DNA from 4 places in the Planococcus beijingensis genome. Region 1 is predicted to be linked to each of the others. Evidence: riboswitches for the same ligand, from Rfam matches in the RefSeq annotation. Region 1 holds a riboswitch; each other region holds the start of a gene.
The links. A riboswitch is a leader RNA that binds a small molecule or an ion and turns the genes downstream of it on or off. The one in region 1 is predicted to bind thiamine pyrophosphate.

Region 1 (3,028 bases):
ATTTAGCGTTTTTTTCCACGCGTCGGAGGTTGCTGTGTAGAAGCCGGTTGTCCAGCTTTTCCTTGTTTTCTTTTATTTAATACTTTACGGATAATAGGATAAGCGATGGGGCCATATTTTATCGCGGATTTCACTAGTCGTCCAATTGCCATATAAATCTCTCCAATCATAGGGTTAGTAATTAGTATTTTCCCGAATCAGGCAGTGTGCAAACATTTTTACGCAGATTGCGCATGTGCCAATAGAATGTCTTTGTATTTATGGACGCTGGAAATCAAGACATATTCGGCGTTGCCATGCCAGTCATCTCCACTTGGTCCAAATTCAATGGCACCTTCGCCGCCGGTGACGGCTGCATAATACCGCGTATCGGCTGCACCATGCTGACCGAATAATACGGCTTCTTTATCAGTCGTTTCGAGAATCGCTTTTTGCAGAGTCTGGATAAATGGGTTTTCTTTTGTTGTTGTCAGCGCGGGTGTTGAACCTGAAGCTTTATAGTCCATGTCGATGTTCAAGGTCTCAGCTAATTCTGCTAATTGCCGAACAATTTCCTCTTTGTCCTGTCCAGGCATAAAACGGATGTCATAAGACATTTCGCACGTTTCAGGAACCACGTTGTAACGGTCTCCTGCTTTAATGATCGGCAGGTTCACCGACGGCTGCTCATAATATTCAGTAGATTCTTTCCGGAATGGCAGCTCTGTTGCAGCCATATGGAATTTCATAGCGGATTCGATGGCATTGATGCCTTCCCAAGGGCGGCTGCCGTGTGCGGGCTTGCCTTTGAAAACCATATCCATTCGTAAAATACCTTTCGACTGCAATCCGACTTTTAAGCCTGTCGGTTCTCCGCAAATAACAAAATCACCATGGAAACCTTGCTCGACCAACCATTTAGATGTATTGCGGCCACCAATCTCTTCGTCGGTGACAATATGTAATTGAACTTTGCGGTTCAAACCACTAGATTCCAGCTCAATAAAGGCTTGCATCATTGCTGCAACACCCGCTTTCATATCAGCTGCGCCGCGTCCGTAAATGCGGTCTTGTTCTTCGGCTGGCACAAACTGTTCTTTATGGCCAGGAACTACATCGACATGGCCATTCCAAACAATGGTCTCATTGCCTTGTCCTTTCTCAGCAGTGAGCATCAAGTAGCCTTTATTGTCGTGGACAGTAACCGTTTCTCCTTTTTGTTTCAGCCAGTCGGCACAAAAAAGAAGAGCTTCATTTGCTCCTTCTTTTGTATCACTTTGAATTTTAATCAATTCCTTCAATAATTCAATCATTCATTCGGCAACCCAGAATCCCGGCTGCCTCCACCACCTTTCGGATTTTTTCACTACCATCACTTTACCCTGTCAGAGCTACTTAAAACAGCCTTGCATTAGAAAGAGGCCTTGTGTACAATACAGGTGACTGAATAAATATTTGTATACACCACAAGGGGAGCTTTAGCTGAGAGTGAACAATCTGTTCTTACCCTTTGAACCTGTAAGTTAACACTTGCGCAGGGATGTGGATGGAAACCGGCTCTTACAACGGCGCCAGGCTCTGTCCTGACGCCGTTTTTAATATGGTTTTATTCACGGCCCTTCTGGTGATGTGCACAACACATTAAGGAGGAAGTCATGAGAAATAAAAAAGTATTGTTAATGATGGAGATTGCCATTTTTGCAGCTCTTGGATTTGTATTGGATTTTGTTTCTTTCCGGATGCCGCAGGGAGGTTCGGTCAGTCTGGTGATGATCCCGATTATTTTAATCGCATTTAGGCGAGGGGTCGCTGCCGGTGTACTGACGGGAATATTGGTAGGGTTGCTGCAGATTGTTTCGGGCTTTATTTCTGTCGCGCCTTTATCATTCGGATTTGTTGTCATGCAGGTTTTATTGGATTATCTTCTGGCATACGGAGTTGTAGGGCTGGCTGGTGTCATGCGCACAAAATATTTGCAGCATGCGCATGCCAAGCAAACCGGCAAGATGTTGGCCGCTATCGTCGCAGGGGTGTTGATTGCATCAGTGTTGCGTTATTTGGTTCATGTCATTACGGGAATCCTGTTTTTCGGTATGTTTGCTGAAGGCAATGTGGTCATCTATTCAGCGATCTATAATGCTACCTACATGATACCTGTATTCTTGCTTGCCGCTTTTGTCTGTGCCGCACTTTTTGCAGCGGCACCAAGATTAGTGGATGCTGAAGCCGCTAATACGAATTAACACAAGCAAAGGACTTTTCGGGAATTCATTCCGGAAAGTTCTTTTTCTGTTTAGAAGTTAAAGATTGCATGTTTGTTTTCCAAACTCGTCAAGAAGCCTCCAGTTTAATTTTGTGGTATAATTCTTGAATAGAAAAGCTTGAAAGAAGGGTCATTGATGATAGCAACTACTGATAAAGAGATTGAAATGCTGAAAAAAGCCGGCCAAATGGTAGCTGAAATTCGCGAAGCGATGAAAGCGGCAACCAAAGCTGGAGTCACAACAAAAGAAATTGACGATTTGGGCGGTAAACTATTCGAGGAACTGGGCGGTGTTTCCGGCCCGAAATCGGAATATGATTTCCCAGGATATACATGCATCAGTGTCAACGAAGAAGTGGCCCACGGAATTCCGGGCAAGCGTGTCATCCAGGATGGCGACATCGTCAATATTGATGTTTCCGGTTCATATGAAGGATATTTCGCAGATACAGGAATTTCTTTTGTTGTAGGCGAAGGGCATCCGGATAAAGAAAAAATTTGTGAAGCAGCCGCTTCTGCGTTCGACCGTGCGATGACAAAAGTCAAAGCCGGCGCTAAACTGAACCAAATTGGTAAGGCAGTGGAACGTGAAGCAAAAGAACAAGGTTTGTTTGTCATTAAAAACCTGACTGGCCATGGCATCGGGAAATCACTGCATGAAGCTCCTCAGCACATCTTGAATTATTACGATGCATGGGAAACGACCATCCTGAAAGAAGGCATGGTGCTTGCAGTAGAACCGTTTATCTCACAGAAAGCTGAACATATCGTAGAATCAGGAGACGG
Region 2 (3,028 bases), on a different contig from region 1:
ATTGGCTCCTCCTTTGGCGATCATCACCGGGTCCACAACCACATTCCTCCAGTTGAATCGCTGAATCGCGGCAGCAGTTTCTTTAATAATTTCCGAATTGAACAACATGCCCGTTTTTAAAGCGGTTATTTTAAAATCGCTGCCGACAGCTTCTAATTGCGTTTGCACGGCTTGGGCAGACATGGGATAAATGGCGTTGACTCCTGTCGTGTTTTGAGCAGTCACGGCGGTGACGACAGACGTTCCGTAAACTCCCAGTTCCTGAAACGTTTTCAGATCTGCCTGGATGCCCGCACCTCCTCCGGAATCCGATCCGGCAATTGTTAAAGTCTGCGGAATTTTGCTCATCGTAATCCCTCCTGCAAATAGATCTGTTCTTCCACATCGCTGTCCGTCAGGCTGGCCAAACGATTGATGAAAGCCGCTTGAAAATCTCCCGGAAGACTCGTTGATTTCGCAGCCTGCTGACCGGCGATTGCATAAAAACGCAATGCGTTGCTGACAGTCTTTACAGGGTCTTCTGGCCGGACTGCCATCGCAGCAGCCACAATGCTGCTAAGCAAACAACCCGTACCGGTAATCGAAGCCATGATCGGATCTCCAAAAGGAATTTCAATCACGTATTTTCCATCAGTGACAATATCCGTTTTTCCAGTGACCGCTACCACTAAGTTAAATCTTTTCGCTGTGGTGACAGCAAGCTCCCCGACGTCCAGAAGCCCTTCTCCTGCGTCCACACCTTTCGACTGCCATTGTTCCCCCGCTACCGCTGCAAGCTCTCCTGCATTGCACCGAAGAACGCTAACGTCAATCAGGTCCAAAATTTCTTTTACAGCCTTCTTCCGGAAATTGCTTGCTCCTGCCCCAACCGGATCCAGTACGACAGGAATGCCCAGTCGGTTGGCCGCCTCTCCGGCGATCAGCATGCTTTTCAACGATTCTGCATGCAAGGTTCCGATATTCAATGACAAGGCCTGCGCCAAAGCGGCAAGTTCAGCTGCTTCTTCAGGCGCTTCTCCCATGATCGGAGAAGCCCCGATTGCCAACAGGCCATTGGCTTGAAAATTCGATACTACATGATTGGTGATGCAATGGATCAGCGGATTTTCACGTTTTATTTGGCTGAACATGTCACACACCTACTTCCTTAATAGACTCTAATGCCCAGGATTCTTTTTTCCATGCCTGTTCCCAGAAATTCCATTCATAGTAGCTGCTTTTCCGGAAATGATTTTTCAGTTCCTGCCTCCGTATTTCCGGCAGCCCTTCCGCCAGCTTGTCCATTCGCGAAATCTGTTCATTGACAAGTGAAGCGAACTCATCAGAACCGTAAGTTTCAATCCACCGGTTGTAAATAGCGTGGTCCGGCTTGGCATGTTTCAAACGCTCCCCGATTTCAAAGTAAAGCCAGTAACAAGGCAGAATAGAGGCCAACACATCAGCCAGATCGCCTTCTGACGAACGATACATATGCGAAACATAGGCATATGCAGTTGGAGATGGTTCAAAGGTCATCCATTCTTCTTCAGTAACTTCCAAAATTCCCATGAACGATTCATGCAATGTCAGCTCAGCACTGCAAGTATGTGCAGAATGAAATGCAAAACGTTGTGTCGTTTCCAGATCCTTGGCCTTTGATGCGCCAATCGCCTGCACTTTTGCAAAATGCGATAAATAATAGGCATCCTGCATAACATAAAAACGGAATCTATCAATTGGCAAGGTTCCATCTGCTATGCCTTTCACAAACGGATGATCAAAACTTGCCTGCCATAGGCTGTCGCATTCTTTTCTTACTTCTTTGCAAAATGTCATTTCTCCATCTCCCTTTTCTTTATCCAGTTGCAAGGGGCCAGCCACTTGCAACTTTTTTTCACAAAATAAAAACGCCGCTTCCCGGCAAAGGGAAGCGGCGTTTGCAATTGTAGAAGGAAAATAGCAGACGGTCGCCACTTCCCTCCGCTGGTATGATCCAGATCAGGTTCAAAGGGTCCAAGCTTATGCTCGTCTCAGCCGATATCCGGCTCCCCTAGTGGTGTTTTTTATTTGTGTTTTCGAAATCACTATAGCATAGATTCAGAAAATTCTACAGCTTTTATTCGATTTCCTGTTTCATCATCAAAAAAATGAACATGAGCCATATCAAATGCAAGCGTTGCCGTATGGCCCGGCTCGATAGTCGTTGTAGCTTCTACGCGAGCAATGAATTCTTGTTCGGCATAAACCGCATGAAGAATCGTTTCTGCTCCTGTCAGTTCAGAAACTGTGATGACTGCTTCAAACTCACTGGTTGGAATATTCGACAAATCTTCATTGTTTACATGAATATGTTCCGGCCGGATTCCCAACGTAACTGATTTTCCTTCATAGCCTTCATTTTTCAGCATTTCCATCATCTGCGGTGGAATATCCAACATTTTGTCACCCATCACATAACGCCCCTTATCAATTCTCCCTTCAAAAAAGTTCATGGCAGGAGAACCGATAAAGCCGCCTACAAAGCGATTTTCCGGAAAATCGTAGACTTCTTTCGGAGAGCCGACCTGCTGAATCAGCCCATCTTTCATAATCACGATTCGAGAAGCCATCGTCATGGCCTCAGTCTGGTCGTGAGTTACATAAATAGTTGTGGTTTTCAACCGTCTGTGCAACTTAACGATTTCGGCACGCATCTGTACCCGCAGTTTCGCATCCAGGTTGGATAAAGGCTCATCCATCAAGAAGACTTTAGCGTCACGCACAATGGCACGCCCAAGAGCCACACGCTGCCGCTGCCCGCCTGACAATGCTTTCGGTTTTCTGTCCAAATAATCTTCCAATCCCAGAATAACGGCGGCTTCATTGACACGCCGCTTGATTTCCGCTTTCTTGAACTTTCGCAACTGCAATCCAAAAGCTATATTTTCATACACGGTCATATGCGGATAAAGGGCATAATTCTGGAAAACCATCGCAATGTCACGTTCTTTCGGCTGGACTTCATTCATGAGTTTGCCGTCTATATAAAACTCACCTTCTGTAATTTCTT
Region 3 (3,028 bases), on a different contig from region 1:
GGTGAAATCAAATGATTTCACCGGGGATCTTTTTGCTTCACTCATTTGTTTCGATTCGGGAAAATAAAGTCCAAAGGCGATTTTCGCTTTTTACGCAAGATGCCTTTTTCCTTCGCTTCTTTCAGCCACTCGGGAAATTCATTCAGCATTTGATTGTACAGTTCTTCATCCGTCACTTGGTCGATGTCCGGGACATGGAAAAAATTCGCGTTATCCACGAAGCGGCCTTCCATCGTATCCAGTTTTCTCAACACATCGAAGTTCGAATCCCCGATTCCGATAAATTGCCAAAAGATCGGCTGAGTGGACGATTCCACAATGAATTTCTTAATGCCGGCTTTGCATCCGCCATCGTTGATGAAGACCAGAAAAACCGGCACATCGCTTGGCTCTTCTTTCGTGTATTTCTGAATCACATCTTTCATGACTTTCGGTTCGTCGTTTCGCCCGAACTTGTAGACACTGTCATTGGACAGGATGTTTTTTTCTACGTAGCCCATGAAAATCTCTTCTGTCGCTGCCGGCAAACGGGAAAATTCGTTGTCATACACCCAGACATCCAGCTCGCCGTCATCATCAAACTGGCTCGCTACTGCCAGCACCCGCTCCACAACTTCCTGCACAATGCCGTCACGATACAGCTTCCGCATCGATCCTGTAATGTCCAAGACAATGCCGACTTTAGCTGTAACACCGATCAATTGTTTTTTCTCCAGCACAATGCTCGCTGTTTTCTTTTTAAGGGAAATGGTACTCATCAATTGGCCTCCTCTAGTCATAATGACTCCAGTATAACGAAAATCCATAAACTTAAAAAGAAAATATTGGAAATGAAATTCTCGAAAAGACTCTATATTAAGTTGAACTAAAGAAATAGCATTTTATATACCACTTCGACTCTGAGAGAAAACGCTAAAGGTATGGAGCAAAACAGCGAAGACTCCTGCGGCTTAGCGAGACGACCGATACACCGCAGGGAGCGCAGCGGACGAGGAGGATTGGGCGCGAGCCCGCTGGAAAGCGTAGCTGTTTTGCGGAATATCGGCTACTCCAAATCATTAGTTCATCTTATATAGTTCAAATCTACTTATCACTTAAACTCGGAAGCTAGGAAAACAACTCCACCAAAATCTGTAGGACGTTCAATTGCACAAACTCTCCAAGCGCCGGCGCGTCCATGGGTGGAGCGATGAAACAGGTGCTCTTCCTGGTTCAACGCGGGAGCCATGCCCAAAGCGACCGAAGCGATTTCAGAATCCCAACATAAATGACTAATGAGCACATCTTTCTAATCTCCCCTTTACATCCTCCACCACTTCCTCTACACTGAACCCATCGGGAACAACCCGAACACAAAAACCGCATACCGTTTACTGCACTAGGGGTGCCCATTATGGCTGAGATGCAAGCGCAAGCTTCGATCCCTTATAACTCGATCAGGATAATACCTGCGTGAGGAAGTGCGGCGCATTTCTGAAATAATTCCTTTTGGTTATTTGTAGATTATGGCTGCATCTTCACGGATGCGGTCTTTTTTGTGCAAATTTTTAGGAGGAATGTTGATATGGAACCATGGCAATGCGGTACCAGCCCGATTGTCGGATTTCGCTTTTCGCTTCATCCGATGACCGGCGATTTCATCAAAGTCATTAAAGGAGCATTGAACGAAACGGACACTTCAAACGTCTGGATGCACACCGATGACGTTTCGACAGTCATTCGCGGCAAACAGAATCACGTATTCAATGTCGCAAAGGCATTAGCTTTGCATGCTGCAAAAACTGGTAAACATGTCGCATTGTCCGGCACCTTCTCGATCGGCTGCCCAGGCGATTCATCAGGGGACGTCTACTTGGAAAAAGACGATGAATTGTTGAACACCGATGCCACCAAACAATACGTGTCTTCCCAGTTTGCGCTGTATCCGATGAACAATCCGGATTATATGGCCGTCATCTACCGGGAAGTCGACCGTGCCAAAAAACAAGGGGTCTTCAACGATTCCATGCATTACGCAAGCGGCATACACGGCGATATCCATGATGTCTTCGCTTTTTACGAGGAAGCATTCACCAATTCCCGCTCAGACGAACATCGCCATCTGGTGATGACGGTATCGATGAGCATCAACAGTCCGTCCCATGGAGGTGCGTAAGGTGCTGAAATCATGGAAATTAAAAGAAGTGGTCTTGATGTCCCTGTTTGCGGTAGTTTTTGGCATCGTTTACTTGCTGTTTGTCCACGCTGCGAATATTTGGGCAGCAATCATCGGGCCGCTCGCCTATGAATGGATGTTCGGCATCTGGTTCATCGTCTCGATTATCTGCATGTACATCATCCGGAAACCCGGTGCTGCAGTTTTGTCCGAAACCATGGCAGCTGCCATTGAAGTGCTGATCGGCAATGCTGTTGGTCCCCGTCTGATCTTATCAGGCGTTATCCAAGGGCTTGGGGCTGAGGCCGCGTTTGCATTGACCGGCTATAAGCATTTTAACATCCTTATCCTTATGCTTGCAGGCATCGGATCAGCTGTCTTCAGCTTTGTCTACGGTTATTTCGTATCGGGCTATGCGGCACTGGATCCATCATTCGTCGCGTTGATGTTCACCATCCGTGTCCTCAGCGGGGCTATTATCGCCGGAATCGGCGGCAAGTATATCGGCGACGCTTTGCTTGCGACCGGTTCGCTCCGCGGCTATGCCATTGCACGCACGAAAAAAGGTGATGTGAATGCCTGAAGAAATTTTTTCTTTAACGGACCTTTCTTTCCAATTTCCGGAAGATGACGAAAAAACCTTAACCGCCATCTCCTTTTCAGTTGAGCAAGGCGAACGGCTGGTCCTAACCGGTCCAAGCGGCTGCGGCAAAAGCACATTGCTGTATTTGCTCAATCGCCTCTATCCCGATAACTGCGATGGTCTGGTAGGGGGAGAAATCCGTTTGTTCGGGAAACCTGCGGTTGAATATGCGGCAGGTGAAATCAATCACCGCATCGCGACTGTTTTTCAGGATCCTGATTCCCAGTTCT
Region 4 (3,028 bases), on a different contig from region 1:
GTAGGGGATACCAGTCTTCATAATGGATTCTTCTGTCGCGACATGAGGGGGCGCCATAAGATTTTCGCTTTCTTTAGCATTGGCTAAGCTTGTGTAGGCAATGAATTTTACTCCTGCACGTTCCGCTGCTTGGACAGCATTAGTATGTTGGTGGATTCTCGTTTCATTGTCGCCATCCGCAGAGATGATCAATAAGCGGTCAATTCCTTCAAATGCTTTATCCAAAGTTTCTGGATGGTCAAAATCTGCTTGACGAACTTCCACTCCACGAGCACGAAGCCCTTCTGCTTTCTCGGCGTTCCGGACACTCACCGCCAGCTTACTTGCAGGCAGGGTTTTCAATAATGCTTCTACAACCTTCGAACCTAATTTTCCTGTTGCCCCTGTAACTAATATTTTCATTTTCCAATCCCCCTAGTTCGCTTTTGATGTAACAATAGTGATTACATGTATTCATATTAGTTACTTGTAACTGTATTGTCAACAGGGATAGCGATATTTGTTTTTTGTTTGCTATTTGATACAATAAACTTGTAACTAAATTAATTACATGATATTAGATATAGAAATAGAAATTTATAAAGGGGTGAAGGTAAATGTCCATTAGCAGCCGATTTGCTGTCGGAATTCATATATTAACTCTAATTGAATTTAATAAAGATGGAATAACATCTTCTGAGTTTTTAGCTTCGAGCGTTAACACAAATCCAGCAGTGATACGGAAACTTATGGGCATGCTTAAAAAAGCTGGTTTGATCGAAGTACACCCAGGTATTGCAGGAGCAAAACTTACAATGAAACTATCTGATATTACCTTGTTCGATGTCTATAAAGCGGTAAATGTTGTTCAAGATAAAGAATTATTCAGTATACACGAAAATCCACAGCTTAATTGTCCCGTTGGCCGGAATATCCAAAATACTATAGAACCAATATTTGCGACCGCACAGGGGGCAATGGAGAAAGTTTTAAAAAATGTAACATTAGAAGATGTGATGAATGATATTGTTGCTGGAGAAAATATTGGATAGATAGGATTTCTTAAAGAAATGTTCTATACTCGTTTATTTAAGTATATTTTTATTAAAATAATCGTTTATTTTATGATGTGTAAAATTATTAGTTAACATATGAGGGATTATCGGAAGGAATGAAGAGGAGCTTTTGTTTCTTTCCTTCCTTTTTTTTTTCGTATAAATGTACTTTTACGAAAGGTAATAATTAATTAACAATATTTAGAATGAACTGGATAAATCACGCGAGAGGTGATACGCTTACTTTAGATATTCCGAAAACTGAATATAAAAACACTAGGGGAGTCTTTTAAGACTGAGATGGAGCAATCCGGACCCTTTGAACCTGATCTAGTTGAAACTAGCGTAGGGAAGTGGTTGCTATGTATTTTATCTATTCCTAAAATATGATCAAAACCACTCCATCGCTGGAGTGGTTTTTTTATTTGGCAGGTATTTTTTATGCACTAGGGAGGGAGTGAAGGAAAAAAACATGAAAACTAAAAAGTTGCATATTATCTCTACAGGAAGTCAAGAGCCGGAACAATTAGCAGATATCATCGGCAGGATTCATTTTGACATCGATTTCATCCATCTTCGTGAAAAAACGAAAACAGCAAAAGAAGTATATGAAATGGTGGAGCTTTTAAAAAACAAAAAAGTTCCTCTTTCAAAAATAATAATTAATGACCGGGCGGATGTTGCCTGTGTTTCAAATGTGAAAGGAGTTCACTTAGCCTATCATTCGCTGCCTGTTGAAATTGTAAAACGAAAATTTGAGGATTTGACAGTTGGCTGTTCCGTCCATTCCCTTGAAGAAGCTCAAATTGCCGAGCAGCAAGGTGCTGATTATGTGATATTCGGCCATGTATATTCAACTCAATCAAAACCAGGACTCATTCCGAAAGGGTTAGAACAGTTGAGGTTCATTTCTGAATCAATTTCTATCCCAGTTATCGCGATTGGGGGGATAAAACCGGCAAATAGTAGGGATGTTATCGAAGCGGGAGCACAAGGAGTCGCTGTAATGTCAGGGATATTGGAAGCAGAAGACCCTTTGCAGGCGGTACAGCAATATCGTTCCTATTTATCTATATAATATTTTCTTGCAATGATAAGGAGGGATTCAATGAATAAAACGTATGATGCCATAATAGTCGGCGGCGGAGTCAACGGCGGGGCAATAGCTTTTAATTTGGCGAAAAGAGGAATGAAGGTTTTGTTGCTGGAAAAAGACCGGCTTGCAAGTAAAGCATCTGGAGCGGCAGCTGGGATGCTGGGCGCCCAAGCCGAGTTGGATGGAGAAGGTCCGCTTTTTCAATTAGCCAGGACCAGCAGGGCGTTATTTAGCGACTTAGCAGATGAACTGAAAATGACCAGCGGAGTTGATATTGAACTTGTGAATAAGGGAATGCTAAGGCTTGCCTTAACTGATCGGGAGCAGCAGGAACACCATCGAATCAGTGAAATCCATAAACAGAACGGGGAACTAGCCGAGTTGCTTACAGGTAAAGAAGCGAGAAGAAGAGAGCCGGCATTGTCCAATAAGGTAATTGGCGCCATGTATCTTGAAAAAGATGGACAAGTAGCAGCTCCACAGCTGGCTTTAGGATTTTTAAAATCTGCCTCAGCACTTGGCTGCGTGATTAAAGAATATATAGAAGTTCATTCCTTTCATTTCTCAAATGGAAAAGTCACAGGCGTTACTACGAATGAAGGAGATTATATGAGCAGCAACGTTGTAGTAACAGGAGGGGCTTGGAGCGAGAAGCTGTTGATGAAGATAGGCTTACAGCTCAAAATGTATCCTGTGAAAGGCGAGTGTTTTTCTGTACGGACAGAGTTTCCCTTATTATCAAGCACAATTTTCACGCCAGGCTGCTATCTTGTTCCGAAAAAAGACGGAAGAATCATTATAGGAGCAACCCTCATACCGAATACATTTAATCAGCAAGTCACTTTAGAGGGAATTTTTTCGTTAATGGAGAATGCAAAAAGATTGGTGCCTTCCATAT

Region 2: linked by a shared signal. The riboswitch ahead of tenA (thiaminase II) and the one ahead of thiT (energy-coupled thiamine transporter ThiT) in region 1 are both predicted to bind thiamine pyrophosphate.
Region 3: linked by a shared signal. The riboswitch ahead of IRE19_RS05660 (YkoF family thiamine/hydroxymethylpyrimidine-binding protein) and the one ahead of thiT (energy-coupled thiamine transporter ThiT) in region 1 are both predicted to bind thiamine pyrophosphate.
Region 4: linked by a shared signal. The riboswitch ahead of tenI (thiazole tautomerase TenI) and the one ahead of thiT (energy-coupled thiamine transporter ThiT) in region 1 are both predicted to bind thiamine pyrophosphate.

The regions. Positions count from the first base shown of each region.
Region 1 covers NZ_JADHDZ010000010.1:43,580-46,607, reverse strand. The annotation lists gene IRE19_RS17390 (hypothetical protein) at 3-152, opposite strand; gene IRE19_RS17385 (M20 family metallopeptidase) at 219-1,292, opposite strand; TPP riboswitch at 1,439-1,537, shown strand; gene thiT (energy-coupled thiamine transporter ThiT) at 1,635-2,222, shown strand; gene map (type I methionyl aminopeptidase) at 2,379-3,028, shown strand, end outside.
Region 2 covers NZ_JADHDZ010000003.1:65,940-68,967, forward strand. The annotation lists gene thiD (bifunctional hydroxymethylpyrimidine kinase/phosphomethylpyrimidine kinase) at 1-348, opposite strand, end outside; gene thiM (hydroxyethylthiazole kinase) at 345-1,130, opposite strand; gene tenA (thiaminase II) at 1,132-1,815, opposite strand; TPP riboswitch at 1,938-2,041, opposite strand; gene IRE19_RS08930 (sn-glycerol-3-phosphate ABC transporter ATP-binding protein UgpC) at 2,064-3,028, opposite strand, start outside.
Region 3 covers NZ_JADHDZ010000001.1:1,176,262-1,179,289, reverse strand. The annotation lists gene IRE19_RS05665 (vWA domain-containing protein) at 42-758, opposite strand; TPP riboswitch at 1,371-1,476, shown strand; gene IRE19_RS05660 (YkoF family thiamine/hydroxymethylpyrimidine-binding protein) at 1,565-2,155, shown strand; gene IRE19_RS05655 (ECF transporter S component) at 2,157-2,738, shown strand; gene IRE19_RS05650 (ABC transporter ATP-binding protein) at 2,731-3,028, shown strand, end outside.
Region 4 covers NZ_JADHDZ010000001.1:1,220,808-1,223,835, forward strand. The annotation lists gene IRE19_RS05825 (SDR family oxidoreductase) at 1-402, opposite strand, end outside; gene IRE19_RS05830 (Rrf2 family transcriptional regulator) at 597-1,031, shown strand; TPP riboswitch at 1,303-1,403, shown strand; gene tenI (thiazole tautomerase TenI) at 1,507-2,112, shown strand; gene thiO (glycine oxidase ThiO) at 2,143-3,028, shown strand, end outside.